One region of the Rossellomorea sp. GCM10028870 genome, then DNA from elsewhere that is predicted to be linked to it. Evidence: riboswitches for the same ligand, from Rfam matches in the RefSeq annotation. Region 1 holds a riboswitch; each other region holds the start of a gene.
The links. A riboswitch is a leader RNA that binds a small molecule or an ion and turns the genes downstream of it on or off. The one in region 1 is predicted to bind cobalamin.
Positions count from the first base shown of each region.

Region 2: it holds a riboswitch for cobalamin, as region 1 does, so the genes downstream of both, ACFQWC_RS04895 (ABC transporter substrate-binding protein) here and ACFQWC_RS11270 (acyl-CoA thioesterase) in region 1, are expected to answer to the same signal.
Region 3: it holds a riboswitch for cobalamin, as region 1 does, so the genes downstream of both, ACFQWC_RS09070 (ribonucleoside-diphosphate reductase subunit alpha) here and ACFQWC_RS11270 (acyl-CoA thioesterase) in region 1, are expected to answer to the same signal.

Region 1 is NZ_JBHTGN010000002.1:73,370-84,395, forward strand. Features, by position in the region: gene ACFQWC_RS11265 (flotillin family protein) at 1-1,457, opposite strand, end outside; cobalamin riboswitch at 1,660-1,848, shown strand; gene ACFQWC_RS11270 (acyl-CoA thioesterase) at 1,996-2,469, shown strand; gene ACFQWC_RS11275 (helix-turn-helix domain-containing protein) at 2,784-4,034, shown strand; gene ACFQWC_RS11280 (S8 family serine peptidase) at 4,341-8,414, shown strand; gene ACFQWC_RS11285 (YuzF family protein) at 8,556-8,807, shown strand; gene ACFQWC_RS11290 (hypothetical protein) at 8,900-9,085, shown strand; gene ACFQWC_RS11295 (arylamine N-acetyltransferase family protein) at 9,129-9,902, opposite strand; gene ACFQWC_RS11300 (PDR/VanB family oxidoreductase) at 10,013-10,966, opposite strand; gene ACFQWC_RS11305 (dimethylamine monooxygenase subunit DmmA family protein) at 10,963-11,026, opposite strand, start outside.
Region 2 is NZ_JBHTGN010000001.1:929,803-940,828, reverse strand. Features, by position in the region: gene ACFQWC_RS04940 (ATP-binding protein) at 1-435, opposite strand, end outside; gene ACFQWC_RS04935 (ECF transporter S component) at 432-917, opposite strand; gene ACFQWC_RS04930 (cob(I)yrinic acid a,c-diamide adenosyltransferase) at 910-1,497, opposite strand; gene ACFQWC_RS04925 (bifunctional adenosylcobinamide kinase/adenosylcobinamide-phosphate guanylyltransferase) at 1,512-1,949, opposite strand; gene ACFQWC_RS04920 (histidine phosphatase family protein) at 1,901-2,530, opposite strand; gene ACFQWC_RS04915 (adenosylcobinamide-GDP ribazoletransferase) at 2,488-3,279, opposite strand; gene ACFQWC_RS04910 (bifunctional adenosylcobinamide kinase/adenosylcobinamide-phosphate guanylyltransferase) at 3,266-3,847, opposite strand; gene ACFQWC_RS04905 (adenosylcobinamide amidohydrolase) at 3,894-5,351, opposite strand; gene ACFQWC_RS04900 (FecCD family ABC transporter permease) at 5,348-6,406, opposite strand; gene ACFQWC_RS04895 (ABC transporter substrate-binding protein) at 6,369-7,331, opposite strand; cobalamin riboswitch at 7,468-7,669, opposite strand; gene msrA (peptide-methionine (S)-S-oxide reductase MsrA) at 7,970-8,509, shown strand; gene ACFQWC_RS04885 (hypothetical protein) at 8,590-8,742, shown strand; gene ACFQWC_RS04880 (phytoene desaturase family protein) at 8,799-10,304, opposite strand; gene ACFQWC_RS04875 (glycosyltransferase family 2 protein) at 10,516-11,026, shown strand, end outside.
Region 3 is NZ_JBHTGN010000001.1:1,762,895-1,773,920, reverse strand. Features, by position in the region: gene ACFQWC_RS09105 (acyl-CoA dehydrogenase family protein) at 1-690, shown strand, start outside; gene ACFQWC_RS09100 (thiolase family protein) at 705-1,859, shown strand; gene ACFQWC_RS09095 (nucleotide pyrophosphohydrolase) at 1,955-2,245, shown strand; gene ACFQWC_RS09090 (MurR/RpiR family transcriptional regulator) at 2,292-3,152, opposite strand; gene gndA (NADP-dependent phosphogluconate dehydrogenase) at 3,315-4,727, shown strand; gene ACFQWC_RS09080 (hypothetical protein) at 4,772-4,948, opposite strand; gene ACFQWC_RS09075 (SurA N-terminal domain-containing protein) at 5,075-5,851, opposite strand; cobalamin riboswitch at 6,520-6,700, shown strand; gene ACFQWC_RS09070 (ribonucleoside-diphosphate reductase subunit alpha) at 6,847-9,093, shown strand; gene ACFQWC_RS09065 (ribonucleotide-diphosphate reductase subunit beta) at 9,113-10,150, shown strand; gene ACFQWC_RS09060 (aldehyde dehydrogenase family protein) at 10,188-11,026, opposite strand, start outside.

The DNA of each region.
Region 1 (11,026 bases):
GCGACTTCCTTGTCAGCTGTTTCAGAGATCGCTGGCTGATAAGGTCTTTCATGGGATCTATTTGCATATGACTTCAGTAATTCACCTACATCGATGCCAGTCATTTCGCGTAACGGTTCCTGCATATCAAGCATCGTTCTGGTGATGCTTTTCCCAAAGGAAGGAACTCCCTGGCCATTACCGGAATCAATGATTTTAACAGAGTCAATATTGTTAAGAGGCTGAGCAATTTTCTCTGCGAAAACAGGCAGCATTTCGATTAGTTTCTCGGTAATGATGACATCACCATGTTTCTCCATTGCTTCTGCCAGCAGTTTACGGGATTCGGCTTCCGCTTTACCTCGCTCTCTGATAACATCGGCTTCAGCAGAACCTTCTTCTCTGCGTATCTTGGCTTTCGCTTCCCCGTCAATTTCAGCCTTGCGAGCTTCCGCTTCCGCTTTACGAGTGGTTTCGTAGTATTCGGCGTCGGCTTTCGTTTTACGAACTTTTGATTCTTCTGCTTCAAGTTTAACGGCACGTTCACGTTCAAGGAATTGAAGGGTTAACTCTTCCTCTTTCACTTCCTTTGTAAGTTTGGCTTTTTCCAACTCATAGGACTGTTCGGATTTCGCTCTTGCCCGCTCTGTTTCTTCTTTGAAGGCTGCGTCTTTGATGTCCTTCTCTTTTTTCGATTGGGCAATGGTAATTTGACGCTTGTATTCTTCCTCTTTCGCTTCCTGATCGGTTTGGGCACGGTGAATACGGGTTTCACGCTCGGTGTTTGCTTCTGCAATTTCAGCTTGCTTGCGAACCTCGGCGATACGTGGACGACCAAGATTTTTTAAGTATCCATTTTCTTCGTCAGCATCTCTTATGTCCGTTAGCCCGAGTGACGTAATTTTGAAGCCCATAAGATCCAGCTGCTTCTGAGCAATTTCAGATACGTCAGCGTTAAACTTTTCACGGTTGCTGTTGATATCTTCAACCGTCATTTTAGAAAGAATCGCACGAAGATTACTTCCCAGTACCTCAATGATTTCATCTTCAATCTCTTTTTGGTCCTTACCTAGGAACTGCTCGGCATAGTTCGCAATTCCGTTTAATGTGTCTGCCACCTTCACCATGGCCACTGCGTCTGCAACGATTGGTACTCCGCCATTTGTGTAAACTCTCGGTGTCGATAATTTTAATTGGAAGGATGTAAGATTAACAGGTGTAGATGTTTGGAAACGTCTTAATCTGTACCCTCCACCCCTGATGATTTTCATGGAACGCCCTTCCTGGTCGGTGAAAATATTCGTTTCCTTTTCAGGATCCCCCAGTTTCGGTCCGGTAATGATCAGTGCCTGGTTGGATCTCGCTGTACGATAGCGGAACCTCATCCAGAAATAATACGCGATTCCTGCAATAGCTGCAATAACCAGAACAGGAATCAAGAACATGAAAAATCCGATAATACTTAATGATCCTAGCATTCTGACAACCCCTCTCAAACTTTTCTATAAATCAGTCGAGCAACTGATTCACTATTTTATAAAACTTCTAGCTACAATATTATCTACGGAAGGGTTGTAGAAAAGTTTCAATATTTAGGTAAATTTTCTAATTTTAATACAATAATTCCTACCAAATAAAGACCTTACTTCTCATTCCTGTGATAAAATAAAAGCGTTCACAATTTAAACATTGCTCATTGGTGAAGATGATCAGGTCATCTTCTTAAAAGGGAAGTTGGTGAAAGTCCAACGCGGTCCCGCCACTGTAAAGCTGAGATTTCGTATGGATCCACTGTTTCGAATCGAAATGGGAAGGAATATGAAATTGTTGACGCTGAGCCAGGAGACCTGCCAATTGAGAAGAACACAGAGTTCCTACGGGAGATAGGAGGGTGTTGCGCTATATGAGCCAAATGAGGAATCACAGGATTCTGGACGTCCGCTTGAAGTAGCCGCATCTTCTTTTCAAAGGGAGATGCTTTTTTTTATTTCAGAAATTAAACTGGGAGATGAGAAAATGGAACAAGCTTATTCGGTAGAACGTTCACGAACCATACAAACAAAATTGGTACTGCCACCGGACACCAATCATATGCAAACGATTTTTGGAGGGAAAGTCCTTTCCTATATTGATGAAATTGCGGCACTATCAGCAATGAAGCACTCCAGCTCAGTCGTCGTCACGGCATCGATTGACTCCGTCGACTTTTTGTCGTCTGCAACGGTCGGTGATGCGTTAAGTCTGGAAGCCTACGTTACGTCTACAGGTCGAACATCCATGGAAGTATATGTAAAGGTCTACTCTACGAATCTTGTAACGAGTGTCAAAACCCTGACGACTGAATCATTCCTGACGATGGTCGCCGTTGATGAAAATGGTAAGCCCAAGCCGGTACCAAAAGTCATACCAAAGACGGAAGAAGAATCGAGGCTTTTCAATACGGCTCCTTTGCGAAAAGAGCATAGAAAAAATCGTGCGCTTATTTTGTGAAAAGTCCCTGATTGCTAACTCTCCTAATAAACAAGAACACTCAGAGCTTCTCTAGGCTTTGAGTGTTTATAAGGGCTAGTCTATTGATCCAAATTGGAATGAAAACGGGGTTGGTTTTAGAGCGGGAAGTCATCCAGGATTCCTTCTTCTGGTGAAAGAAGTACAGGATCAACTCTAGGAAGAAAAGAGAAAAACAGTATAGAGATGCGATTTGGATGTTATTGCCTTCAGACCTCCGTCTTGTTCTAAACCTATAGAATACCGAGAAAATATTTCCTATAATGGATAATAAAATAGTTCATTTGGGGTGTAGTATGATCGAAGGTAAATTAATTAAATTTCATCGTGAAGATTCGGGTTTGACTCAAGAGCAGCTTGCACAGGGGATCTGCTCTACCACACATCTAAGTAAAATCGAAAGAGGGATCACAGAGTATTCCAGTGAAATTACTGATTTACTGGCAAGGAAGCTTGGAATCAATATGGAAGTCGAACGTTCTCGGTATCATTCGTTACAGGCTAAATTATCTGAATGGAATGATGCAATTATTATGATTCGAACCAATGACATCCATCAACTTAAAGGTGAAATCGAAAAGGAACCTTTAAGGTTTCTATCTGACTTCATCATTCAATACAACCTTTTCCTGGCAAGATATTATTTATTTTTGAACAAGCATGGAAAAGCCAAGGAAATCCTGGGCATGTTCGAAAACAAAAACTATCCTCTATCCCCTTTCGAACAAAATTTATTACTTCATGTCAAAGGGATCTACTATCATTCAACAAGACAATTTAACACTTGCATAAATGTATTGAAACAGATTGACGATGAATATCCGAACTCCGAATATTATTTTCATTTGGCATTAGCCTATCATTCCATTCATTCAAACACCTTTGCCTATTATTATGGGCAAAGAGCCTTGCATTTTTTCCAAAAAACATTGAATATCCTTAGGGTCATCGATTCTGAAACGTTAATTTTAATTCAATTGAATGCCAAAGAACCCTTTGATATGGAAGAAACCAAACAACAGTATGATAAGCTCCTCAGAGTCTGTGAATCCGTTAATTCCAAGGAAAGGGCACATAAAATCCATAACAATCTGGGATTCGAATATTTTAGGAGAAAACGATATTCTGAATCAAAAGATTCCTATGAAAAAGCATTAAAACTTATTAATGAAGACACGCCAGCGTCACATTATTTAGTCACACTCAGCGGATATATACTAGCTTGTCTGAAAGGGAATCTGCTTTCTTCCGAAGAACTCAATCAATTAGCGACAAAAGGACTAAAAAGGGCTACTCAGCATCAGGACCCCACCTACGTTTTCTTTGAAATATACTTACTTACCATAAAAGGAAATGAACAAGAACTATATGAGTATATTGAATATACAGCTCTCCCCCATTTCAACAAAACGGGGAGCAAGTTGATGTATCAGCATTATGAAAGACAACTATTTTTATATTATGTAAAAACCGGGCAAACAGAGAAAGGATTCAAACTTGCATCCAATAAAATGTCCAATGAAATAAGCTATTATGAATTAGAATAATGACACTTTTAATGATAAAAGGAGGTTTTCTTTTATCATTTTTTTATTCGGCTGATTTCTCGTTGATTGTTAGCCACTATATTTGTTTTGTTTTCTGAACAACCCCAACTCACCGCCATTATTTCGCAACTTTCCTCCTACCCCCTCCTAAAAAATCAGAAGATAAATGATTGTTAAACTCCAATCAGTAGTTAAATAGTCCCTAAACAAACCCCCATACAAACATGACAGATTTAAATTTACACTATTAATTGTAATAATTTTTAGAATTATCGAACTAACAACTAAAGAAAAGAGGTAGAGATGATGAATGGATCTTCCATCGCAAAGAAATCAGCTGTGATTGCATTATCCACTGGATTACTTTTATCCCCTGTATCGGGCTACTCCTCTCCAACAGCTACAGCTGCGGATTGGAAAGCAGAAACGATTTTATCTTCTTTGACAGAAGAGCAAAGACAAGCATTGCATCAACTGAAATTAAATAACGCAGAAGGTCTCCAAGGATTTCAACCGAATGAATTGGCATCCGGTGAAGAAATCTCCGTTATCGTCGAATTCCAATCCAAACCTGGGCATGTAGCCGTACTAGAAGCTGCAGTAAAAGGAAAAACAGTAAAGAAAGAAGACGCCAAAGCCCAAGTGGAGAAAGAACATAAGATGTTCAAAGAAGATGTTGCAAAACATCTATCTACTAGTCTTGTAAAAGGAAAAAAGATAGAGCCGAAAATCACCCAAACCTATAAAGAAGCATATAACGGTGTGGCGATGACCCTTCCGGCCAATCAAGTAGAACGCCTGCTAAACTCCAAAGCCGTCAAGGCGGTATTTAAAAACCAGACCTATACTGTCGATCCGGTTCAACAAGATCTTCCTAATGATGTAGACCGTGAAATCACAACATCTGTTGAAAGCATTCCTTATTTAAAAGTGGATGAATTACATAAGGAAGGAATCACAGGAGACGGAATCAAAGTCGGCGTGATCGACACAGGTGTTGACTACAACCACCCTGATTTAAAGGATGCCTACAAAGGCGGATATGATTTTGTTGACGACGATGCGGATCCAATGGAAGCAACGTATGAAGATTGGAAGAGTACGAGTGAACCAGAGTTCAGTTATACGGGAAATCCCTATTATACCTCTCATGGTACTCATGTATCCGGAACCATTGTAGGACAAAACGAGAATGATAGTGAAGTATCTGTAGAGGGAGTTGCTCCAGATGCTGACTTATATGTGTATCGTGTCCTTGGTCCTTACGGAAGTGGTTACACCGAAGACGTCCTTGCAGGAATTGAGAAATCGGTTCAAGATGGTATGGATGTCATCAACCTCTCATTGGGAGCAAGTGTCAATGACCCTTATTACCCTACAAGTACCGCCCTTAACTATGCTGTGTTAAATGGTGTGACGGCCGTTGTTTCAGCCGGGAATTCAGGACCAAATGACTTTACCCTTGGCTCTCCTGGAACAGCAGCTTTAGCTTTGACTGTCGGGGCGAGTGATGTCCCTGTTTCCCAAACCACTTTTACCGGTCAAACGACAGCTGGCTGGTCGACCGGTATTGTGAGTATGGCTAGGGGATTCGCTCACACATTCGATAGTCTGGAAGATCAATCACTAGAATTAGTAGATGTTGGCCTAGGGTATGAAGCAGACTATGCGAATAAAAATGTAGATGGTAAGATCGCTTTTGTTCAGCGAGGAAATTTTGCTCTGAATGACAAGGTGAAATTTGCCAAAGAACATGGTGCTAAAGCCGTGATCATGTACAACAATGCAGAAGGTCATGTAGGATATAACCTCGGAGAATCAGCCCATTATGTCCCGGCCTTCTCGATGACAAAGGCTGCCGGGGAAGAATTAAAAGCAGCAATCGAAAGTGGCACATCAAGCTTCACGTTTACGAACTTAGAAGAAAGCTTTACAGAGGGTGACCAGTTAGCCGATTTCAGTTCAAGGGGTCCAGTCAACAAAAGCTTGGATATGAAACCTGAAGTGGTCGCTCCCGGGGTCAGCGTTCTATCGACTTTCCCTTCTTTTATGATCGATCCTGAGAACACGGATGACTATCAGTATGCTTACTCAAGACTTTCAGGAACCTCGATGGCTTCTCCATTCACAGCGGGGCTGGCAGCTTTACTTTTGGGAGAGAATCCGGATCTCGAGCCAGCTGATATTAAAACGATACTCATGAACTCATCTGATCCTTTGAAGGGAGATTACAGCGTATTTGAGGTTGGTGCAGGAAGAGTGGATCCGTATCAAGCCCTCCATAGCCAAACAACGATTCAAATAAACGATGAAACGTTGCTTCCTAATGGCGAAGAACTGATTGCAATCGATCATCCAACTGGGGGATTGAGCTTTGGAAATCAGGTAGTGGCCGAAGGAGATCACCTCCGCGTACAAAAAAGCTTTGAAATCACAAATAAAAGCGATCAAAAGAAAACCTTTGACATTACGTTTGAAGAAAATGTACAGGAAGGCACCCTTAGTCTCAAGGAAAATGGAGTTGAAGTGACTTCAGACAAGTCTATTAAAGTGAATGGTGGCAACAAAAAGACTTCAAATTTCTTCCTGACAATGCCTAAAACAGCTGCGAAAGGGATTTACGAGGGATACCTGGTCGTTACGAACCGTAATGATCAAACAGAAAGCTACCGCGTGCCATTTAGCGTAAAGAGATCGGAGGAAGGCTTTAATACACTTGAATTGTTATCCCCCACCTTTGCACCTTCTCACTATACTCACGGATATGATCCATTCCGCTATCCATGGGCACTGGTTGAATTCAACCTGAGTTCACCGATGGAAAGCATGGATATCATCCTTCAGGACGGGGAAACAGGTGAAGATTTAGGATTAATCGGTACACTCGATCTGCAGGGTGCCCTGCTGGATAACAACTACTTACTAAGAGCATTCCAGGGTGGCTATTTCGCATTTACCGGTGATAAGAAAAATCCCGTTTCAGAAGAAATGACCATCGCAAAACCTGGGCACTATAAGATCAAGTATGCGATGACAGATCCTAAAGGCAAAGTAAAAACAAAATCAGAGCATTTCTATATCGACATTGAAGGTCCTACATTCAAGAGTTCCCTGGATGGTGAGTCACCGTTCCTTGAATATAAGCGGGGTCAGGAAACGTACCCTTTTGAGATTGAAATTACAGATCCACTTATTGAAAAAATGCAAGCAGCAGGAATCGACACAGATCAATCCAAAAACTTTATGATTTATTATTGGAATTCACCTTTCCCTTCGTCACCTCTTTACATGGATGAAAACGGTAAGTTTGTCGAAGAAATTGCGATGAATGAGAATGTGAAAGCCCTTAACTTTAGAATGAATGGCTATGATATGGCTGGGAATAATAGTACGATGAAAAACTATTTCTTTATTAAAGAAGGTACTCCGAACGCGTATCTGAAAACCGATGTCGATACCGTTACAACAGGTGAAACCGTAAAGGCAACCCTATTACTGGATAATGTTCAAGATGCAAAGGAAGCCACCTGGACATTTGAAGATCACTACGGAAAAAAACCAGAAGTGATTGATGCCAAGCTATCCGGGGAGTTTCTAGAAAAAGCTTCCCTGACACTTGAAGGAAATCAAATTAAAGTCACCTTCAATGAACCTGTTGAAACATTCGATCATAGTGCGATCGTTGAGGTGCACGTAAAACTTCAAGATGAAATCTTCACGAAAGAGGATGGATTGGACCCGACGGTAACCGTTACAGATTCCAACAATGAAACAATGAATTTATTACATGCTGGTGCAGGATTCACTGTAAATCCTGACTTTAACTCAATAAGGGGATATATAAGTCCTGAAGGATTTGATAGTGGAAGTGGCTACAATGCCAAGAAGGATTGGTCAAAAGCAGATGCAACTGTAGAATTCAAAAATTCAACAGGAGACGTCTTTACACCATCATCCATCACAGATAATGGTGAGTACTCCATTGAGAAACTCCCATTAAGCAAAGACCCTTATGATATAACCGTAACACTTCCAGGCCACTTCTTAACTAAGAAGAATAATGAGCAAATCGGTTATGAGTACAACGGAATGCTTTACGGAAAATATCATAGAGTGAACAATATGAAACTTGTCGGAGGAGATGTCAACCAGGATCATGTCATCGACATTCATGATGCCATTGCCATTCAGGATGCCTGGAATACTAATAATCGTGCTGCCGACATCAATTTCGATGAAGTGGTGGATGCGAACGATATGAATTTTGTTCAAAAGAACTATCTATTACAGAATGAGCATGTTAAGAATGCCCCTGCTCCAGTTGAATCAGCCGACGGAAAAACGTTGGATTCGATTTTAGAGGAATTAGGACTGAACTAAACATCATGCCAGAATTTAAAGGAATGGGCCCTCGTTACATCAGGGTTCATTCCTTTCTGCTTTGAGCCATAATACAAACCACCCTTCTTACATACAAATGAAGAGATAGTCTAAAAAATTCATCTTGAAGGATGGTGCTTCATGTATAGCTATTATCAGCCTTATGATCGTAACCAGGGCATGAATGTAAATACTTCCTATACCACTTTGATTGATCCATTCGTCGTCAGCAGACTGCAGTCCGTCATGGGGAAAATGCTCATTGTGGAGACTACGAAAGACACGATTCGAGGCGACTTGATTGAGGTTCAACCAGATCATATCGCACTTAAAGCTGGTGACTCTGTATTTTTCGTGAGAATTCAACAAATCGTCTCCATTATGCCTGTTTAAATAGTCAATTTGCAATTAGGCAACATCACGAATCTTGGGTTCAACTTCCCCTTCCCTCCGACATATACTACCCTGAGAGGAGGCATGACAGAATGGATCGTTTTATTCTTTTGTTAGTAGCGGGTATCTTATCCGGATTTGCATTGTTGAAAGCTCCTTTAGCAGGGACGTTTTTAGCAAGCATAGCCCCGGTAACAAACGTCATTGGCATATTAGCAATTCTCATATTCTCTCTTTTCCTTATATATAAAGGCGTTATGGAAATACTCGGCAAGTAAAAATATGGACTCAGATATTTTTCTGAGTCTTTTTTTATGCTTATTATTCAAACCAGATGTTCAGCAGTTTTTTATATTCCTCATGATCAATTTCCTCTTTCGTCATCTCTCCATCCTTCCACTGTGTAAAGGACGTATCGGTTAATGTTACATTCCCGTTATCAGTCCTTTTTGTCAACAATGGATGCTTGTTGAAAGGGGAAGCTGAATGTTTGGCAATAATCGTTTGAATGTCATTCAATTGAGTGACATCCTTTATGTGATCACGCGAATCGAAAGCATATCCGGTTCTCCATTCCGAATGCTTATGCTTTAATTTCATTTCAAAAATATAATCTCCATGGGGACTGTCGGCCTTTTTAACTCTAAACTGACCATTTGAAGAAACGACCTCTTCTCCCGATAATGGCACTGTTTTCAACGGGAGATTTCCTCCAAATCCCGTATCAATCACATATGATGAATCGTTGTGTGTGACTAAAATCACCACATGGGTCCTTCCTAACGTCTGGTACTGCTCTTTATCATGATCGTAAACGACTCCCCGAACGAGAGATGCATCAAATTGATTTTCGACCAAAAATAAATAAAACAATGAATTCAATTCATAACATAGACCACCTTCGTTCTTCACGAGCACTTTATTCATTAGATTTTCTTTGGTAAGATCAGTGAACGTATTTCCAATAACACATAGATTTTCGAATGGGATGCTTTTAGCTGTTTCTTCTAAAATGGTATCTAATTGTTGAAAGGTTATTTTCCCTGTGGGTGGATAATGTATTCTTTTGCGAAATAATGTATTTAGATCGGTAATGGTGAGCCCTCCATTTCTTAAGCGTCATTCTACATTATGTTGTATCTGTTTATTATTTACTTTTACAATGTCGAATTTCAAGAAAAACACCTTATATGCCAAACGCCCTATCACAACTGAATTCGCAACTTTCCAGACTGGGCACGCGATACACATGTCAGAATCGACCGGTGTCCATTCCGTTCTTCCTCACTCAAAAAAGAATCACCATGATCGACTTTTCCCTCTATCACGTTTAATTCACATGTTCCGCATCGCCCAGCCCGGCAGGAATAGGGAGCTTTGATCCCTAACTCGAGCAGTGCCTCTAACAAAGTTTCTTCTTCCGACACAGAAATGGTTTGACCACTCGTTAACTCCACTTCAAATCTTCGACGTGTTAGTGTCTGTGGAGGAGTGAATCTCTCGCAATGAATACTCCGCGGAGGATATCCGATTTCAAGGGCACTTCTAGTAAATTCTTCGATGAATGAAGGTGGACCACAGAAGTAAACGTGGGTTCCTATTCTGTGCTTCCAAAGTGTTGTATCTGTCAACCTCTTTTCTTTTGAAAAATAAAAGTGAGCCTGCTCAGGAAAGGTTTCCGTTAGAAAGGAGTAGAAAGGGCAAGCCTCTTTCGATTTCACTGCATAATGGAGTTCGAAGGTCCGTCCCTCCTCCTTAAGCTCTGCCATCATGGACATGTAAGGGGTGATACCGATTCCCGCGGCATAGAATACATGGTGTTTTGCTTTAAAACTCAGTGGGAAATGATTTTGTGGAAATCCCACTCGTAAGGTATCCCCCACTTTCATCCGTTCATGCCAATACATAGATCCCCCCTGGGACGTTTCTTTTAGACGGATGGCGATTTGATAGGCGGCTGTTTGACCAGGTGGGTTCGTTAAGGAATACGACCTGGCAATGGTTTGTCCATCCAGCTCAACATATGTAGTGATATGGGATCCCCCGCTAAAATAAGGAAGGGATTCGTTATGTTCATGAACAAGAGTAAACCTCTTGATATGAGGGGTTTCCTGATGAATGGACCTGACTTTTACGGGGATGGTTTTGAGTAGATTCACCTTTGACCACTCCCCATTTCTAAGGTAGCGTAACCGAGGAATGACCCTCGTAATGGAGAG
Region 2 (11,026 bases), on a different contig from region 1:
TTCATTTCCTACTAATGGCGTTCCGATAAGGGCATGAGCAAGGTTATGACAAGAGGTAAAAGGTCTCTCTTTTTTTCTCATCCCAATACAAGTAACTCCAAGAGCAGATTGATGTAGAACGATATTCGATTCAGAGCTTCCCGTTATGGGAATATCCTCTATGTTTAATTCACTCAAACCTTTCTTCACACCACTATAATAACTCTCCCATGCAGAATTACTCGTAAAGTTCAATACTTGAACAGCTTTTAGGGTTGCTCCCACGGATAAGCATTCCATCGCTGCTACACGAAAGCAGTAATACCCCACAGTCTCCGGTTCAGCAATGACCGCATCCCCTTTTTTGCTTCCTATCCCTCCGCTGCAATCTGATGCCAGGATCAGCTCTTCTTCATCTGAGATCGATATGGATATAACATCCCGATGTTGAATCATGCGATTTCTCCCCTTCTAATTCTTGAAACAAGAGGAGGGTACAGGAAGTGGGCAATCGTCAAATTAATGAAACTGGCCAATAATAAGGATGGAACAATGGTGTAATAAAAAGAAGGACTCAGGATAAATATAAATGGAATCCCTGCCAGTACCCCGTTTCCTATAAGAAACAGGATGGCTGCAAGTACACGTTTACCCTTCGAAAACACATATCCAAATATCCATACGAAGAAGGCCATTTCAATAGCAATGAGAACATGAAGCGGTCCCAGCGGGAATCCAACGTATAAGCTTGATAGCAAGTGTCCTCCCCCTGCAACGATTGCACCCCATCTCCGATTGTAAAGGGATGCAATTAATAGTGCAGGCATACTATCTAAAGCAATGGTCCCAATTACAGCAGGTATCTTTACCATTCCACCGATCGCAGAAAAAGCCATAAACAAGGAAAGTATTAAAAGAGTCCTTAGATTACTATTCATTTTTTTTCTGAACTTTACCTGTTGAAAATACGTTTGCGCTGCGAATATATTCAACATCTTTTACATTACAACGAAAATTGATCACACGTGCTAAGGCAAAAAAGTAGTCGGATAATCGATTGATATACTGCAATGTCACAATGGGAAAGTCCTCGTCCGTTTTTGAAAGCGAAACCATGATTCTCTCTGCTCTTCTTGTAACCGTTCTCGCAATATGAATACTTGAAGAGGCTTTCACACCACCTGGTAAAATGAATTTTTCCAGAGGGGGCGCTTCCTTAGTGAAGCGATCAATCTTCTCTTCCAACGCCTGGACGGATTGGGACTGAAGCTTGATCGTTTTATTTTTAGAAACGTTGGATAGATCACCTCCGCAATCAAAGAGCTCATGCTGAATCGTCTCAAGATCCTCTAACAAATCTGTAAAACGCTCATCATGAAGTTCAGAAATGGCTTGTCCAACGAATGAATTGACTTCATCTAATGTACCATATGCTTCGACACGAATATCATCTTTATCTACTCTTCCACCGATTAAACTCGTCTGACCTTTATCACCAGTTCTTGTGTAAAGCTGCATACCTACCCTCTCCTTTATCCTTTTAATGATGTAGCAAGCCCGTACCAAACCAGCCATACTTCTCGAGAAATTTTCGCCAGATCTTGATAAACCCATCCTGTCATATCCCGCCATTCCCTGGACAGCTTTTCCATCGGGACAATTCCTTTCCCGACCTCTGAACCTATCCAGATCACTCTGCGATCAGGGTCTTCTTCTTCCCACTGTTGTAAGGTTTGCATCAGAATTGCATAAGACTTTCTGACTTCAGGCTCATTATTTAAAATAGTTGATCGAATCCCATACTCAAGTCCCTCTATTACGATGACAGAGTTTGAAAAGTTGATATCATCCAAATGAAACCTTTCTCCACTAAATAATGGAATCCAGGTTGTATCAGTTTCTTTAAGATTAAAATGGTTTTTCACCCATATGCTTTTCCCATTAAAGGAACCTCCCGTAATGAAGTACATGTTTGATTCCTCCAATCACTTTCTGTCTTCCATACCATTTCATACCCTTCTCCATGGTTGACCTTCCACTCCCAAAACGTTCTGTGAACATGTCTGGGAGATAAAGAAGTTAATAGGTGTCGAATGACTCCGCCATGAGTAATAACGGCGTACCTCTTTCCATTGTGCTCTTCTATCTGAGCTACGATCTGTGCCCAGGCTAAATCGACTCGTTTTCCAAATTGTTCTATCCCTTCTCCATTTGGTGGAGAAATGGATGGGTCCATTAACCATTCTTGATAAACATCGTCATCCTTTAAGCTCTCATAGGTTAAACCTTCCCAGCCTCCAAAGTGTATCTCTCTTAAAAGGGATGAAGAGATCAATGGAGCATGAGGAAACAGAAAATGAGCGGTTTCTAAACAGCGGTTTAGATCACTCGAAAAGCATCGTTCATACTCTTGAAAAAAAGTATTTCGACTTTTAAGTAATTCGATTCCTTTTCGAGATAAACTGGAATTGGTCCAGCCGAGGTATTTCCCTTTCTCATTTTCCTCTGTTAAACCATGGCGAATACATGCAATAACCATATAGTCATCCATAAAAACAACTCCACCCCCTCTACACTGCCCCCGATTGTATCGCCGGTCATACCGCCAAACCATTTGATGGATCTAGAATAAACAAAGCAGAATAAAGCAAACGTCACCAGGGTAAATAAAGCATAAAAATAAAAGCAATTTAAAAAGTAGCTGCCGACTCCACCCAGTAATAAACCAGAAACAATCCAAATAAGATCATAACCCGTCACATTCTTACTGAAACCGTATCCCATTCCTGACGCCTGGGCTGGAGGGATAAGAATTAGACCCGCCCCCATCATCATTCGACTTAAAAAGGGAATCGACACAAGGACCATACCAATCAAAATAGTGGAATGGGTTTGAAGGATGGTTTCATAAATAAATATAAACCGTGATGAAAGCAATACCGCCAGTGACAAAACGCCAAAGGCACCTACCCTCGGGTCTTTCATGATGTCTAATCGCTTCTCCCTATCTCTATAGGAAAAAAAGGCATCACTTGCATCCATATAACCATCTAAATGGATACCACCCGTTAATACGATTGGCATTACCCAAATATAGAATGATATTCCTAAAGAGCTTATGTGGGTAAAAGCATTCAAAAAAACATATCCTCCTAGAAGAATCGCACCTACAAATAAACCCAGCAGTGGAAATGTACGGACCATCCATTTCATTTCCCTATTCCCTATTGAGAATTCTTTTCGAATCGGCAGAATTGTAAAAAACTGCAGGTTCAGGAGAAAGCTTTTAAATAGGATCATGAGGCAACCGTCCTTCCTCATTGTGACCCCTCTTTTTCACAATAGGGATTCCCGCCGTCATTTCAATCGCCACACATGCTTTCTTCACCATTCTTATATGTAATGCACCAAGTCGTTTCTGGAAAGTAAGAAGATCGTTTGAATCAATTGGAAGGTCAGAAACCAATTCATTACTAACCAGGATCAGTACATTTACTCTATTTAGTAACTGTATGATAGACTGATAGATTTTCTCTTCTATATTCTGACCTTTCCCATCTCCATTACCATACATCTCATTTGTTAAAAGAGTCGTGAGGCAGTCTAACAGAACAACGGAGTGTTGAGGTATGTGGTTGACTATCCATTCAATCGAATCGGGACATTCAATCGTCCTCCATTCACCAGCAGACGCTTGCCGGTCCTGCTGGTGTTTCAAGATTCTTTGCTCCATCTCCCTGTCAGTGTTCACACCACAAGCAAGATAGACCAATGGAACGTTTGACTTTTTCATCTCTATTGCCCATTTTTCAGCAAAAGAGCTTTTGCCACTTCTAACCCCTCCGGTAATAAAATATAGGGTTCCCAAGTCGACTCCCCCTCTCCACAATCACCCTGTCGTTGAAATAATTCTACTATGTTTGATCCAAATAGCGTTGAATGGCTTTTTTCGTTACCTCATACACACCGCGCCCAATCAACTTCCCTATCGGCGTAATCGGCCCGGCAAAGGGTTCCAGCTCACCTTTTTGACTGGAGGCAATCAAAATACTGTCGGTCGGTGTCCCGGTTGCAAGCTGACCTGTTCGTCTGTCCCTCACATTCATGTCGTGAAGGGCTCTCACTTTCGCTTCTGTTGAAGTTACAAGGGCTTCAATATATGCTTCATCTGATAGATTCCCATTTAGGAACACCCACATATTAATCGTGCCTGGCCTTGTATCTATATCAAATTGATAACTTGTAGAGATATCAATCGCATTCCCGATACCTGCTGTCACCACAACGAATATGGAATGCCCCTGAACTTCGAAATGATCACATACCATATTATTTAAAGGAAGAGCCGTCATCATGCCTACAGACAATGAGGGATCCAGGTTCCTTTGAACAAGAAATTCTTTCATATCCTCTTGATAATCCGGGCAGTCATAATCTGCAGGGACTTTACGATTGATAAAGTGCTTGTACCAGCCTATTCCTGCACCAATAATCCCTGAGGACATGCATTTTAATGGATAAGGGGCAGAGAAATGTATGTATTCTTCCTTCACGTTTAGGTAACTTTCATCTAACACAAAGTTCTCTGTCGCACTCTCCTCAGGAACGATTACCATTTGAGGTTTTGCCACTAAAGGATGAGCCTGTTTTTGAACCTTTGTATGATACACCTCTTCTATATGTTTCTCTTTCAGAACCTCTTCCGGGTGGTGGAGAAGTTTGGTTCTTCCTTTGTCTAAGAGAAGTAAGCGATCACAGTATAAACTTGCTAAATTTAAATCATGAAAGATCGCGATTACCGTTAATTTTTCGTGTACCGTTTGATTCTTGATTAAATCCAATAGTGATTTCTGATACGATAGATCAAGATGATTAGTAGGTTCATCAAGCAACAGGACCTGTGGTTCCTGAGCCAGAGCCTGTGCTAGGAACACCCGCTGCCGTTCTCCCCCTGACAATTCATGAAGGTAGCGGTGCTGAAAGGACGTAATGCCCGTTTGGTTCATTACCCTCTCTACGATTTCAACATCACGTTCAGTCGTTCCTTTAAAAAAACCTTTCTGGTGAGCATATCTCCCAAGCATAACCGTTTCCCTCACTTCATAGGAGAAGGATTCTGTCGATATCTGAGGAAGTACCGCTAACTGTGTTGCTAAATCCCTTGAAGAAAAATGATGCAGTTTTTTTCCTTTTAACGTGATGGTTCCATCCATTAATGGAAGCAGACCCGTCATGGCTTTTAACAGCGTCGTCTTTCCACTGCCGTTAGGTCCAAGAATCCCAAAGAATTCTCCTTTATCTATATGAAAATTCATGTCTTCCACGATTTTTTTATCGTTGTATCCAACAGTCACCCCGTTTATATCAATCATGATGAAAGACCTCTTTTCTTTAGGAGAATATAAGCAAACATGGGGGCACCGATTAGGGATGTTATCACTCCGATTGGAAGTTCTGTGGGTGCAATGATGGTTCTCGAGATAAGATCCGCCAGAACGAGAAAGCCTCCGCCTACTATGATAGACAAAGGAAGTAAATGCTTATGATCATGCCCTACCATCCTCCGTAGAAAATGAGGGACCACAAGACCAACAAATCCGATCGTACCTGAAACGGCGACAGCCGCTCCTGTCAGGATACTTCCTGCAATTAAGATGAGCAGTTTTCTCTTTTGTACGGATATCCCGATATGATGGGCTTGTTCTTCACCAAAACTCATGCCATTCAGTTCCTTGCTATTAAAAAACAACAAAATCACTCCAATAAGGAAAAACGGGAATATAATCGCAATGTAATCCCACCCTCTCATGGATACACTTCCAAGAAGCCAACCAATGATTTGCCTTAATTCTTCTCCAGTTAGGGCGATCATTAAGGAAATAAAGGACCCTAAAAAAGAGCTGAAAATAATTCCTGTTAATATGATTGTTTCTACCTTCATTGTTCTTTCAACTTTTTGCGCAAACCATAATACGAGGAACACGGTAATAATCGAACAAAGAATACTGAGAAAAGGAAGCGTAAACTTACCAATGAACGGAATGCTCCAATTAAAAAACAATGTAATAACAGCTCCGACTGATGCTCCTGAAGACACACCCAATGTATACGGATCCGCCAGCGGGTTGCGCAAAAGTCCTTGAAAAGAAGCTCCTGCGATTGCTAAGGAGCTTCCAACCAAAAGTGCCAATAATACTCTGGGTAATCTAATTGAAAAGACAATGTTTGTAAACATCGGATCAATCTCTTCTGGTAAATGGTATCCTAACCATTTAGCTCCGACGATGTACAAAATGTCCTTCGGCGGCACCGGAATGGTTCCAATCGATATACCGGCAAGAAGAGCGAATAGTAAAAACGATACTGCCAATCCGTATGTTATCCATATTTTATTCTGTAAATAACTCCGGATAGATCGACTTTGCAATTTCCTCTACTCCTTCAACCAGTCTTGGGCCAGTACGTGTGACCAGGTCAGAATGTACGTCATGAACTTCCTCATTTTTCACAGCACTCACGTCTTTCCATCCTTCCCGGCCCATCACTTGTTCTTTAGGATTTTCGCTGTAGTAACCATATGTTGTAATGATGATGTCTGGATTTGATGCGATGACTGCTTCCTGGTTTACTTGGATCCATCCCTCTTGATCACTCATCACATTTTCGGCATTTACAAGTGATAGCATTTGATCGATGAATGTATTTTTACCTGTAGAATATATGTCAGGCGAAGGTGACACCTCTATATACACTTTTTTCTTTTCGGAGACACCACTGACTTTTTCCTTAATGGATTCTAGATCAGCTTTCATCTCCGAAATGATGGATTCAGCTTCATCTTTCTTGCCGACCAATGTGCCGATGTTTTCCATCGTGGTGTATACTTCCTCAAAGTTATGGGCATCACGTACGATATATACCTTTACCCCTGCACCTCGAAGCTGTTCTAACCCCTCTTCTGCCGAAACAGCAGTGGACTCATGAGCGAGAACCAAATCCGGATTCAGACTGATAATCTTCTCAACGTTAAATTCCATTCCACCTATTTTTTCTTTCTCCGCCGCTTCTTTTGGATAATTATCAAAATCTGAAACCCCCACAATTTCCTTATTCAACCCTAACTCGAATAAGATTTCTGTGTTGCTTGGAATCAATGAAACAATATGCTTAGGTTGCTCTTCCAGCGTAACTTTATTACTAAGAGCGTCGCTTACCGACAAAGGGAAATCAGATTGTCCCTTAGTGACTTCTCCATTACCTTTTCCCTTTTCTACATTTTCACCATCAGCACCGCATGCTGAGAGGATCCCTAAAGATAATAATAGTGCGAAAATGATTTTGAAGTGTTTCATGTTTTTTCCCCCTGTGAATTGAACTTATTGTCAGACAAAAAAACACCTCTAGTGGGACTAGAGATGTTGTGTAAGATGCAAAAATGGCTTCCATACCGTCAAACATGCACATTACACCTTTCTATCCGCGTAGATTTGGTGCGAAAGACATTAGGCAGGTCTCCTGGCTCATGGTCAATGTTTGCTGCACCTTCCCATACCTATTAGTACAGTGGCATTCATACAGCGCACTTCCATTTACAGTGGCGGGACCGCGTTGGAATTACACCAACTTCCCTATTATGAAGCTAAAAGTTTGCTACCGAAACTTCCGCTTCACCTAATCTCGTATCATATGTAATTGTTCCGTTCACATGAATTATACACAAGTTATCATCGTTAGTGAATTGATTTTTATGAATTTGTGGAAATTTGCAGAATGATTGAATCTACCTCTATAATGCATGTTGATGCCTGGGCTATAGAATAGGAAAAGAGCTTTGGCTTATGTGATTTATCAATTGCCCACTTATAGTAAACCATATAGGCAAAGAAGCTTTGATGCTAATTGATTGTCGCTTCCTCCCTTTCATGATAGAATCTTTTTCAAGCTATTGCTTTACTACTTTAGAGTGGCATATGTATAGGAGGTTTTCGCAATGAATGAAAAGAAAGAGTTCGCTACTTTTGCCGGGGGTTGTTTTTGGTGTATGGTAAAACCATTTGATGAACTACCGGGTATTATTGACGTCGTATCAGGTTATTCAGGGGGCCATCTTGAAAACCCTACCTATCAGGATATCAAAGCCGGTAACAGCGGACATTATGAAGCTGTTCAAATTACCTTCGACCCTGCTCTCTTTCCCTATGAAAGATTATTAGAACTATACTGGCCGCAAATTGATCCGACTGATGACGGAGGACAATTCCATGATCGCGGTGACCAGTATCGCACAGCTATTTTCTATCACAATGATCATCAAAAACAATTAGCAGAAAACTCGAAGAAAGAAATAGAAGAAAGTGGACGATTCAAAAATCCAATCGTCACAAAGATCCTACCTGCCTCAACCTTCTACCAGGCAGAAGAATATCATCAAAAGTTCTACAAAAAGAATCCCGATGAATATAAACAAGACCGGGCGAAATCCGGTCGTGACGAATTTATTGAGAGTCATTGGGATAACCCAAAAGCTTAAGGGCTTTAAAAAAATGTATCATTCCCCGAGAATGAAAAAAACTCCTTTCGCCAAACTAATTGGCAGAAAGGAGTTTTTATATGAAGAAAAATGATCACGTTAAAGAAGATAAAGAGCAAGTCGTTGGATATGAAGGGCCAGGGAAACTGGTGAACTTCTTTGATCCCTATCCAGCTGAAGACGAGGCGAAAGTGAATAATTCTGATACGGTGGATAATCATAGTTCTGAATGAAAATGAAAATATAAGGTGATGGTAATCATGCATCAAACCATCACCTTATATTTTTTTTATCCTATAAAACGGTTTACCTTCACTTGTTCATCTAAGATCAATTCCGCCGTAAGTTGTCCAGAAAGCGTGACCATTGGCACACCTCCACCCGGATGGGTTGAACCTCCAACAAAATACATATTAGAGAGCACTCTGCTCTTGTTCGGAATCTTGAAACCGCCGTTAAGCTTCCGGTCTGTGACAGTACCATAGATCGATCCACCATTCGCCCCATAAAGGGTTTGAATGTCGTTTGGAGTGAAGGTATATTCGTATTCTATATGATCCCTTAAATTGGTTACGCCCATTTTCTCAAGCTTATCCAGGACTTTGAGGCGATAAGATTCTTTGTATTGTGCCCAATCTTCCCCCTCTTTTAATGGAGGCACATGTGTTAACACAAACATGTTTTCTTTCCCTTCAGGAGCCTGTGTGGAATCCGATTTCGACGAGATGCCGATGTAAATCGTCGGATCGTCAGAAAGCTTTTGCTCATCGAAGATCTGTCTGAATTCTTTTTTTGGATCCTTACTGAAAAAGAAATTATGGTGAGCGAGGTGATCATATTTACGATCTACCCCGAGTAGCAGCACCAGTCCTGAAACCGTTGGAGCAAATTTGCTTAATTCATCGACTTCCTTAGAAGATTCATGATAATCAGCTAAGAGGGATTTGTAGCAAGGAATGGCCTCTAAGTTGGATACAACGATGTCCGCCATCAGCTCTTCTCCAATTTTTGTTCGGACTCCTTCAGCACGGCTGCCTGATGTAAGTATATCTTCAACTTCACAATTTAAGCGGACCTCTACATTGAGTTCCTCCAACACCTTGGCCATTGCCTCAGCAATTTTGTACATTCCGCCTTTTACGTAATGGACTCCAAGACCTAACTGAACATGGGTAAGCTGTGACATGATGGCTGGTGCATGGTAAGGCGAAGACCCTACGTACATGATAAGGAAGTTAAATAGCTGCTGTAGATGCTTGTCTTTAATGAATTTACGATTTGCAGCATCCATGGATTTCATTGGATCCATTTGCAGTAATTCTTTGACCGGATGCATCGTGCGCAAGTCTTGCAAGCCATTGATGCTCTTTTTATAGAAACTTTTCATTGTAAGTTCATACATTTTTCCACAGTAGCTTAAATAGTTAAAGAAGTTATTCGCATCCTCTGTGGATGTCTTCTTCATTTCTTCTAACATGGTCGGGAGATCCGAAGAAACATCAAGGACCCTTCCATCTTCAAAAAATGTCCTCCAGCCCGGATCCACTCTGATGATATCTACATAATCATTAAGATCACGGTCCGCATGAGCAAATACTTTCTCCAGTACCCATGGCATCGTAAGGATGGAAGGTCCTGTATCGAAAGAAAAGCCTTTTCCTTTTCTTTTATTTAATTTTCCGCCAAGTCTTTCCCCTTTTTCAACAATCGTAACGTCATATCCTTCTGAGGCAAGACGGATGGCTGTTGACATACCTCCCAAGCCGCCTCCTACTACTATTACTTTCTTCTTCATTTCATTTCCTCCTAACGAGAAAGATCGTTTTCGACTGAATCGTCTATTCAGCTTTCCATTGTGCCCATTTTGTAGGATTTCAAACCAACTTTAACATGAATTCATGCAAGAGAATTCAGCACAAAACATCCAATCCTGATGAATAAACGTATCACCTTTAACGAAAATGGTTAAAATGTCGATACAAATCAATAGATTAGAGGGTGAAAAAATGTATATTTGGTTAGGGACTGTTATTCTTACCGTTTTCCTTTTCACTAGAATTCCTACCGTCAAAAAGTCCATTCATGTAAGGAATAGTTTTCTCGTGAAAAAATGCTCCATCATCATTCCTGCAAGAAATGAAGAGCAGACGATTGGAAATCTATTATCCAGTATTCAGAAGCAATTTATTCAGCCCGTAGAAGTGATCGTTGTGAATGATGGATCAAAGGATCGAACGAAGGAAATAGCTGAAGGATACGGAGCAACAGTCATCGATCCACTCCCTCTGCCAAGTGGATGGAACGGGAAATCCTGGGCTTGTTGGAATGGGATGAAAGCATCAAAGGGTGAATTCTTATTGTTTGTTGATTCTGACACATGGTTTGAGCAAGCAGGACTGCTTAGAATATGCGAGACTTATCAACAACAGCAATGTCAGGGAGTTCTGAGCATTCACCCTTATCATCGGATGAATAGTGGATATGAGGCATTATCCATGATTTTTCATTTAATGGTTT
Region 3 (11,026 bases), on a different contig from region 1:
CAAAAGACCTTCATCACAAATGGTATACAGGGGGATTTAGTGATTGTGGCATGTAAAACAGATACCACTATCAGTCCGCCTCACAAGGGTATTAGTTTGTTGGCTATCGAAAGGGATGCACCCGGATTCTCCAGGGGAAGGAAGCTTGAGAAAGTTGGTTTGCACTGTCAAGATACAGCCGAGCTGATCTTTGAGGATTGCAAGGTGCCGAAAGATAATTTGATTGGGGAAGAGGGCAAAGGATTTCAATATCTGATGAATAAGCTCCAGCAAGAACGTCTTATCGTAGCGATTGCTGCTCAGACTGCTTCAGAAGAAATGTTCTCTCTTACGATGGATTATGTGAAAAGCCGTCAAGCGTTCGGAAGGGCAATTGGTGAATTTCAGAATACACAATTTAAGATAGCGGAAATGGCGACGGATATTGAGATGGGCAGGGTATTCCTCGATGGTTTGATCGCCGAACATATGGATGGGAAAGATGTCGTGACGAAGGTTTCCATGGCCAAATATAAATTGACTGAAATGGCAAGGCAAATCGCCACTGAATGCATGCAGCTTCATGGTGGATACGGCTACATGGAAGAGTATCAAATTGCGAGAAGATACAGGGATATTCCTGTTGCCAGTATTTATGCAGGGACAAATGAGATCATGAAAGTGATCATAGCGAAGAATCTTGGATTATAGAAAGGAAGAGCAGGATGAGAGAGGTTGTTATCGTAGAAGGAATACGATCTGCGGTTGGCAGACGAAAGGGTTCGTTGAAAGATATGAGGCCCGATGATTTAGCTGGGGAAGTGCTGAATGGGTTAGTGAAGAGAGCCGGGATTGACCCTGGGCTTATCGATGATGTCATATTAGGCTGTGTTACTCAATCAGGTGAGCAGGCTGGTGATATTGCCAGGGTGGCTGCATTGATTGCCGGTTTTCCAATCGAAGTGCCTGGTACGACAATCGACCGACAATGCGGCTCGAGCCAGCAGGCTGTCCATTTTGCGTCACAAGCCATTCTTTCCGGCGACATGGATATCGTGATCGCTGGCGGGGTGGAGAATATGTCAAGAACGCCAATCGGTTCAAACTATCAGGGTGCTCCCTTTAGTGAAAAACTTAGAGGTCAACACGAAATCATCCACCAGGGTTTATCTGCAGAACGGATTGCTGAAGAGTACGGATTCAGTCGTGAAGAGCTTGATCAGTTCGCATTTTTAAGTCATCAAAAGGCGTTAAAAGCTCAAGAGGCTGGTTATTTCGACCGGGAAATATATGAGTTGACGGTTAACCTTCCGGATGGAACTGTAATTCCGTTTTCTAAAGACGAAGGACCAAGAAAGGAAACGTCGATGGATGTGCTTTCAAATTTAAAACCTGCATTTAAAGAAGATGGTATCATTCATGCAGGTAATGCAAGCCAAATTAGTGATGGGGCTGCCGCACTTCTTTTAATGACTCGTGAGAAAGCTGAAGAATTAGGGTTGAAGGCAAGATTTAAGGTTCATACCCGCGTGGTGGTCGGGTCTGATCCTACCCTCATGTTAACCGGACCTATACCTGCAACGAAGAAAGCCCTGGAGAAAGCAGGATTGTCATTGGCGGAAATAGATATATTCGAAGTGAATGAAGCATTCGCACCTGTTGCCCTTGCCTGGTTAAAAGAGATAGGAGCCGACCCTTCCAAACTGAATCCAAACGGGGGGGCGATCGCCCTGGGGCATCCATTAGGCGCCAGCGGGGCACGCATCATGGTAAGCATGATGTATGAGCTGGAGCGTTCTGGAGGAAGATACGGCCTTCAAACGATGTGTGAAGGCCATGGGATGGCAAATGCAACAATCATTGAAAGACTGGAAGTTTAAGCTCAAGAAAGTCGGTTTTCCCTGTCACAATCTTTGTGCCACCCGTGTTATAGTTAAGAAGTGGTAAAAGATCATAGGCAAATGGGAGAGACAAGATGAAACAACTGTATGAAAAAATCATTGAATTCAGGGATGAACGAAACTGGGATGCCAATCACAACGAAAAGGATTTGGCCATTTCCATTTCACTAGAGGCAAATGAACTCCTGGAGAATTTCCAATGGAAAACAAGCCGGGAAGCAGTGGAAACGACACATCAAAATATTAAAGAAGAAATGGCTGATGTCCTGATTTATTTAGTCCAACTGGCTGATAAAATGGATATCGACTTAGAAGAAGAGGTGTATAAAAAGCTTGAAAAGAATGCCCTGAAGTATCCGAAGTAATGATGAGGGACGGACCTTAAGTAAAGGTACGTCCCTTTACTTCTTACTATATTTTCTTAATGGAAATCGCGTCACGCATTTTTAGCAAAGAGTCTTTCGACAGTTCTTTTCTTTTCATCATGGTGTTGACGTAGAGGGCATCCACAATACTGAGCTGACTGATTCTTGAAGCAAGTGCTTCAGATCGATATTCGGTTTCTTGAGATACTGTAAAAAGAGGAATGTCGACCCCGTTGCTCAAAGGGGATTTGGCCAAGTGAGTAATGGCAATGGTCGTTACCCGATTCTTCTTCGCTACGTCCAACACTTCCAATAGATCTTTGTTCGATCCAGAATGAGAGATAAATACAATCACATCTTCTTCTGTTAATTGAGAAGCTGAGATAAGCTGCATATGAGAATCATTGTAAGCCGTAGTGGTCATCCCGGTTCTAAGGAACTTATGATGAGCATCCATGGCAACAAAGCCAGATCCACCCGTTCCGTAAAATTCAATTCTTCTGGCACTCAGCATCCCTTGAACGGCTTTCGTGAACATTCCCTCGTCCAGCATACGGGAAGAATCCTCAAGGGTCCTAATATTAGAACGGAACACTTTTTGGGCAATAACTCCTTCAGAGTCCTCCTCATTGATCGTTTCATGAATATCTTTAATTGGCGTTACAAGGTCAGAAGCCAGGGAAATTTTCATAGCCTGGTAGCCCTTAAAGCCTAATCGCTTACAGAATCGGAAGACTGTAGCGTCTGCAACCCCCAGGTCCTCTGCTACACCACTAATGGTAGAGTGGATAATTTTTTCAGGATTAGCAATAATAAAATCTGCAATCATCTTTTCTTTTTCACTGAATTGTGAGTAATGGGAACGGATTCGTGGCAAGCAATGCTGTACATTATCATCGGTATTCATGAATAACCTCCTTATACATTAGATACTGATGAAAATAATTTTAACCTAAATAACAAAATGAAAAAATATTATTTCATAAAAATCCACCACGGGAAATTTATTTCGTATTATAATATATACGGTGAAAATATATTTACTCGATTTGAAAGGAATGATCAATAGATGACAAAACAACAAATAGGGGTTGCCGGTGTTGGAGTGATGGGAAAGAGTTTGGCCTTAAACTTCGAAAGCAGAGGCTATTCAGTTTCTATATATGATGTATCTGATGAGAAGGTTAGAGAAGTCCTTGAAGAGCATACAGGGAAGAAAATGGTCGGAACTCACGATGTAAAAGAATTCGTCCAGTCATTAGAAACACCAAGAAAAATATTAATCATGGTTCCGGCCGGTAACATCACCGATAAAGCCATTGAATCTTTACTTCCTCACTTAGATGAAGGGGATATACTGATTGATGGAGGAAATACATACTTTGAAGACACGATTCGCCGAAATAAGGAGCTGGGTGAGAAAGGGATCAACTTCATTGGAGCAGGAGTTTCCGGCGGTGAAGAGGGGGCTTTATACGGTCCTGCTATTATGCCTAGCGGTCAGAAGGAAGCTTATGACTTAATCGAGCCTTTCTTAACAGCGATTGCTGCAAAGGTTAAAGGCGACGCGTGCAGTACATATATCGGTCCTGACGGATCTGGCCATTATGTGAAAATGGTCCATAATGGAATTGAGTACAGTGATATGCAGCTTATTTGTGAAGCGTATTATCTCATGAAAAATGTCTTAGGTTTAAATGCAACAGAGCTGCATGAGATATTCAAAGAATGGAACGCGGGGGAGCTGGACAGCTACCTGATTGAAATCACGGCGGATATCTTTACCAAGGTGGATGAAGAAACAGGAAAGCCCCTTGTTGAAGTGATCCTGGATACAGCAGGACAAAAAGGTACTGGGAAATGGACGAGTATTTCTGCACTGGAATTAGGTGTACCATTATCAATCATTACTGAGTCTGTGTTTGCCCGTTTCATCTCTGCCATGAAGGAAGAACGTGTGAAAGCAAGCAAGATTTTAAAAGGGCCGAAGAATAAAACGTTCTCCGGTAACAAAGAAGAGTTTATCGAAATGATTCGTAAAGCTCTCTATTTAAGCAAAATTTGTTCCTATGCACAAGGTTTCGCCCAGCTTCAATCTGCTTCGGATGAGTATAACTGGAACCTGAAGCCCGGCGAGATTTCCATGATTTTCAGAGGTGGATGCATCATTCGTGCAGGCTTCCTGGAAGAAATCAAGAAAGCCTATGATCGTGAACCGGGATTAACGAATTTACTTCTTGATCCATATTTCAAGGAAATCGTAGAAAACTATCAGGAGGAAGCGAGAGAAGTGGTGGCTACAGCCATTAAATTAGGTATCCCTGTACCAGGTCTAGCGAGTGCTTTAGCATATTATGACAGCTATCGCTCAGAGTCACTCCCTGCCAACCTCCTTCAAGCCCAACGTGATTATTTTGGAGCCCATACGTATCAGCGAGTGGATAAGGAAGGAACATTCCATACGGATTGGTTATCTAAATAAGAAGAGTGCCCTGTGGGAATCCCACAGGGCTTTTGATTAACGTATTATTCTTTGCTTGATGAGTCATCTTTCGTATGATGTTTATTTTTCTCGTCCCGCTGCTCTTTTTTTAAGTCATCGAGGGGAATTGGGTCCACATTCTGCTCACTTTCATGCTGATCAAGAATGCCGTCATGATCTTTATTGATTTGTTCTGGATTGTCATTGGCTCTCTTTGTCATTATCTTTCATCCTCCCTTAATGAGTCGTTGTTGTACAATACCCTTCTTGATGAGAGGAAAACATCGGGGAGGAATAGAACATAAGAAAGCCACCTATCTATACAGGTGGCTTTCTACAATGGTGCTTTAGATTTTTACATCGACTTTAGCATTTTTCTTTAAATCTTCTACGTGTTGAACAAGCTTTTCTTGTTTTTTCTGTTGTTCTAACTGAGTCTTGATCTGAGGTTTAACTTCTTCAAATTTTGGTGCATCCTTTGATTCACCCTGACCTTGCTGACTTGCGTACTGATCGTAAAACTTCTTCATTTCCTCTTCAGAGACTTCTTCTACTTTGATTTCTTTCTCAACGTAGTTTGTGTATTTGATGTTTTCAGCGATTTGAGTTTTTAACTCATCCATCGTGAATCCGGCTTTTTTCATTGCATCTTCAAACTTCTTTTCATCACCGTACTGCTTTTTAACTTCTTCCAGTTGTTTATTGATTTCATCTTCTGATGCCTTATATCCTTTTTCATCGGCTTGCTGCATAAGGAGTGTTTGTCCAACCAGACTATCAATAGTTTGTTCTTTTATCTTCTTTGCTGCCTCTTTACTTGTCGGGTCTTGACCCATTTGTTGATACTGCATTTGTGATTGAGTCAATACGTTGTTGAAATCTTCACCTTTAATTTTTTCATCGTTTACAATGGCAACGATCTTATCTTTTTCAACCTTTTGTTCATCCATTTTCTTCTGCATTTCTTCCATCTGCTTAGCTTGCTCCTCTTGAGCCTGTCCATCGCTTTTTTCTTCTGTCTTCGCTTTATCTTCAGCTTGTTTTTGGCTCTCCTCGTTCGAACCGCAAGCGGCTAGTCCAATCGTTAGTAATGCTAATAGTAAAGTCGTTAATAATTTTTTCATAATAGACTCCTTTCAGAACTAAGGTGTGATTTCGAAAAAAATCACTTAATGCGCATTTTAAATGAAAAAACCGTAAAAAGAAAGTATTTAAGCTGAAAAGTATTGATTGTAATAAGGTTGAAATACATTAAATTGCTTATATGGTCCCTCTTTCACTATTGTGTATGCGGTTACATTTGAACTGAAAGCTCCCGGGTAGAAATGAAATTGTAAGAGGATTTTCACATACATTAAAGCCGAACTAAAAAAAAGAGGCTGTTTAAATCGAGTTCATTCTCCATTTAAACAGCCAATAAAAAATATTGGGGACCAAAGAATACTGTCAAACAACCTTCTATTTGAATTATAGAGAGTGGGAACATTTTCTTCAACTAACATGTAGGAAGGTGTCGGCTGACTAGTGTCCATTTGAAGGTTGTATTCAATCTTCTCCTATTCTTTTCATGGAAAATAATAATTATAAGCATATTTCATAGGAAGGATTTATCCTTCCTTCTGTTCAACTTATTACAACTCTTGACTTTACGAGTGTAATAGAGTGATACTATTAAAAGATTTCAACTTCTAAACAAAGTGAATAGTTCCACTTGTAAATTCATTTTTAATCGTTTATGATGATACAGAACACAACATTTAGTGTTATGTTTGATGATTTTAACAATATATTGATTATAACCTGTGAATAGGGTGTCTGAATGGACTTAAAAGGGAATCCGGTGTGAATCCGGAGCTGTCCCCGCAACTGTAAGTGCTGACGAAATAAGGAACTGCCACTGTCTTATACGATGGGAAGGCCTTAGAGTAGGGTGAAGCATGAGTCAGGAGACCTGCCTTATTTATTCACGTGTTATCTTCTTCGGGAATTGGGAGGATAAAGCGAGGATTGTAATAGGCTTTAAGTCTATGTACATATCTCCGTATATATTAGGCCCATCCTTCTGAAGGATGGGCTTTTTTGAATCCTATCCACACTGTATAAATTGGGAGGAATATTTATGTCAATCGTATCACAAGAGCAGCGACTAATAGTGGAAGCAGAGGAGATTATAACAAGTCTCCACAGTCGTTTTCCACAGCTCCATTTTAAAGAATTCGATGAAAAGATTTTTATGTATGCTAACGGACAGTCTGTACTGAGTAAAGAAAAGCTTTATCATTTCATGATTCTCACTGCAGTTGAACGTATTTCTGCCCATGAACCCGATTGGACCTATGTGGCTGCAACACTTTATTTAAAAAACCTTTATCGTACAGTTGCTAATTCCAGGGGAATTGAAAAAGACAAGTTATACAGTTCCTTTAATAAATCAATTCACGAGTTGACTGATCGGAAATTATATACGTCAGCCCTGCTCGAATCTTATACAAAAGAAGATATAGACTTCCTGGCAACGATCATGGATTCATCTAAAGATCAATTGTTTACTTACATAGGGATCGTCACATTAACAGAGCGGTATTTAACAAAATCCCATGATGGAAAGATTCTTGAATTACCACAAGAGCGATTATTGATCATTGCCATGACTCTCTTTATGAACGAACCGCGTGATAAGCGGATGGCGCTCATTCAGGAAGCGTATTGGGCACTATCCAATTTGTATATGACGGTAGCCACCCCTACATTCGCCAATGCGGGGAAAAGTCATGGTCAGTTATCAAGTTGTTTTATTGATACGGTGGCAGATGATTTAAGGAGCATTTATGACAGCAATACAGATGTTTCCACATTAAGTAAAAACGGTGGAGGCCTGGGTATCTATTTAGGGAAAGTCCGAAGCAGAGGAAGTGATATTAAAGGCTTCAAGGGTGTAAGTTCAGGTGTTATTCCATGGATGAAGCAATTAAATAACACGGCCGTATCGGTTGATCAATTAGGCCAGCGTCAAGGAGCAATCGCTGTATATTTAGATGTATGGCATAAGGATATTTTTCCTTTTCTTGATACGCGATTAAATAATGGAGATGAAAGGCAGCGTACTCATGACCTCTTCACAGGTGTCAGCTTACCTGATTTATTTATGGAGCAAGTGGAGAAAAGAGGGGAATGGTATTTATTTGATCCTCATGAAGTGAAAATAGGCATGGGTTTTTCACTGGAAGATTACTATGACGAAAAGGATGGAGAAGGCTCGTTCAGGGATAAGTACTGGGAGTGTGTAGAAAACCCTGACCTTTCAAGGGAAGTGGTCCCAGCGATTGAAATTTTCAAGCGGATCATGATTTCCCAGCTTGAAACGGGAACACCCTATATGTTTTACCGAGATACAGTCAATCGGCTAAATGCCAATCAGCATAAGGGGATGATTTACTGCAGTAATTTATGTACGGAAATCGCCCAGAATATGAGTGCGACCATTATGGAAGAAGAGGTCATAAAGGACGGGAAAATCATTACCTATAAATCTCCGGGAGATTATGTCGTCTGTAATCTGGCATCTGTTTCTTTAGCTAAAACGGTAATGGATGATGAGCTGGAAAGAGTGGTGTCCATAGGAGTAAGATTACTGGATAATGTCATTGATATAAATAAACTTCCAGTCCTGCAAGCCCAACTGACAAACAGGCGCTATAGAGGGATTGGATTAGGAACCTTTGGGTGGCATCACCTTCTTGCTTTAAAAGGGTTGAAATGGGAGAGCGATGAAGCCGTTGATTATTGTGATTCCTTATACGAGGATGTTGCCTATTACACGATTAAAGCCAGTCATGAATTAGCAATAGAAAAAGGATCTTATCCATATTTCAGCGGTTCAGATTGGTCCACCGGAGAGTATTTTTCCAAAAAAGGATATTCAGGACCAAGGTGGAATGTACTCAGGGAGGAAGTTTCTACTAAAGGGATACGAAACGGATATTTAATGGCCGTCGCCCCTAATTCATCCACCTCGATCATAGCCGGATCCACAGCAAGTATAGATCCTTTGTTCAGATTAGAGTACTCAGAAGAAAAGAAAGATTATAAGATTCCTGTTACAGCCCCTGATTTATCACCTAAGACAACCTGGTATTACAAAACGGCCTATAACGTAGATCAGCACTGGAGTATTAAACAAAATGAGAAGAGACAGCGTCATATAGATCAGGGAATATCGTTTAACTTGTATGTGCGAAATGATATCAAGGCGATAGAGTTATTATCTCTTCATTTAGATGCATGGAAGTCAGGGTTGAAAACGACCTATTATGTGAGATCAACATCTGTTTCGAATTTTGAAGAATGTGAAAGCTGCCATAGCTAACCGGGAGGAAGATGATAACGTGAATGGATTGAAGAAGCGAATCTTAATAGATTCAGAGGCACCAAATAAATCAACAGGTATCGTAAATGGGAAAAGTTCGAATATATTGAACTGGGATGATGTCAGGTTCTCATGGGCATATCCGAAATATAAGAGAATGCTCGGGAATTTCTGGACACCTTTTGAAATCAATATGGCAAAGGATATTAAACAATTTCCGAATCTTTCATCGAGAGAGCAGGAGTCCTTTTTAAAAATCATCGGTTTACTGGCTCTACTTGATAGTGTGCAGACAGATTACGCCGGTAAAGTGGCAGACTATCTGACGGATTCCAGCTTAAATGCGCTGATGATCATTCTTGCACAGCAAGAGGTTGTACACAATCATTCCTATAGCTATGTATTATCGAGTATCGTGTCAAAAAAGAAACAGGATGAAGTGTTTGATTTCTGGAAGAACGATCCAATCTTAAAGAAGCGGAATGAATTTATTACGAATGGGTATAAGGGCTTCGTAGAATCTCCTACCATTGCGAATCTATTAAAATCGATCATTTATGATGTGATTCTAGAAGGTTTGTTCTTTTACTCCGGATTTGCCTTTTTCTATAATTTGGCCAGAAATCAAAAAATGGTGGCGACCTCTACGATGATTAATTACATCAATCGGGATGAACAGCTGCATGTTGGCTTATTTGAAAAAATATTTAAAGAAGTACTGAACGAGAACCCCTCTTATCATACGGAAGAGCTGCGCGACTTTGGACATGATGCTTTCAAACAGGCAGCTATCCTGGAAATAGAGTGGGGAAGGGAAATCATCGGATCTCACGTTGATGGGCTGTTAATGAGCGACCTTGAAGATTATATTAAGTTCATGGCGAATAAAAGAGCCAAACAGTTAGGCTTTGAAGAACCATTCCAAGGGTATAAATCGAATCCTCTAAAATGGATCATTGCTTATCAGGAAGTGGATAGAGGGAAGACCGATTTCTTTGAACAAAAATCAAGGCAATATACCAAGACATCAGATGCTAATGGGTTCGATGAACTATAAAGACAAGAAAGCGAGTCATCAAGACTCGCTTTTCTTATTATCTCTCTTCAATAAATGGCCCGTAGTCTCTTCTCTTGTGCTGAACGGCAACCCATTTGACGGTTGTGAACTCTTCGAGGGCCCATACTCCGTTAAAGCGGCCAAGACCAGAATCCTTTTCTCCGCCAAATGGCATATGAGGCTCATCATTCACAGGTTCATCATTTATATGAATCATCCCGGTCTGTACTTGGTGTGCAAGATTCGTCGCCCTCTCAATGGAGGATGAATGTACAGCCCCGCTCAACCCATAAGGATGTTCATTGGCAAGTACAATCGCTTCTTCTTCATCTTCAAAAGGTATGATTGCGGCCACAGGTCCGAAGATTTCGTTCTTCGAGATCGGCATCGAGTTTGTGACGTGGGTTAATACGGTAGGCTGCAATAAGTTTTTATCAGCGTTGCCTCCTAATACAACTTCCGCTCCTTGTTCCTTGCTGCTTTCAATATCCTTCAGAATGCGGTCTACTTGATCTTGATCGATTAAAGGACCGATATGGGTTGTTTTATGTGAAGGATCTCCTGCATTTAGTTCTTTTACACGAGATACAAAAGCTTCGATAAATTTATCGTAAATGCCTCTTTGAACCATGATCCGATTTATGGACATGCAAATTTGTCCTTGATGATAGAACTTACCGAATAGGGCAGATTCAACAGCCTGATCAAGATTTGCATCATCCAAGACGATAAAGACGTTATTCCCACCTAACTCAAGAGAAGTCTTCTTGAGGTTCTTTCCTGCGAGCTCACCTATCCGACGTCCCACCTCAGTGGAACCTGTAAAGGAGATTAAACGTGGAATCGGATGAGTGACGATATCATCCCCAATTTCTG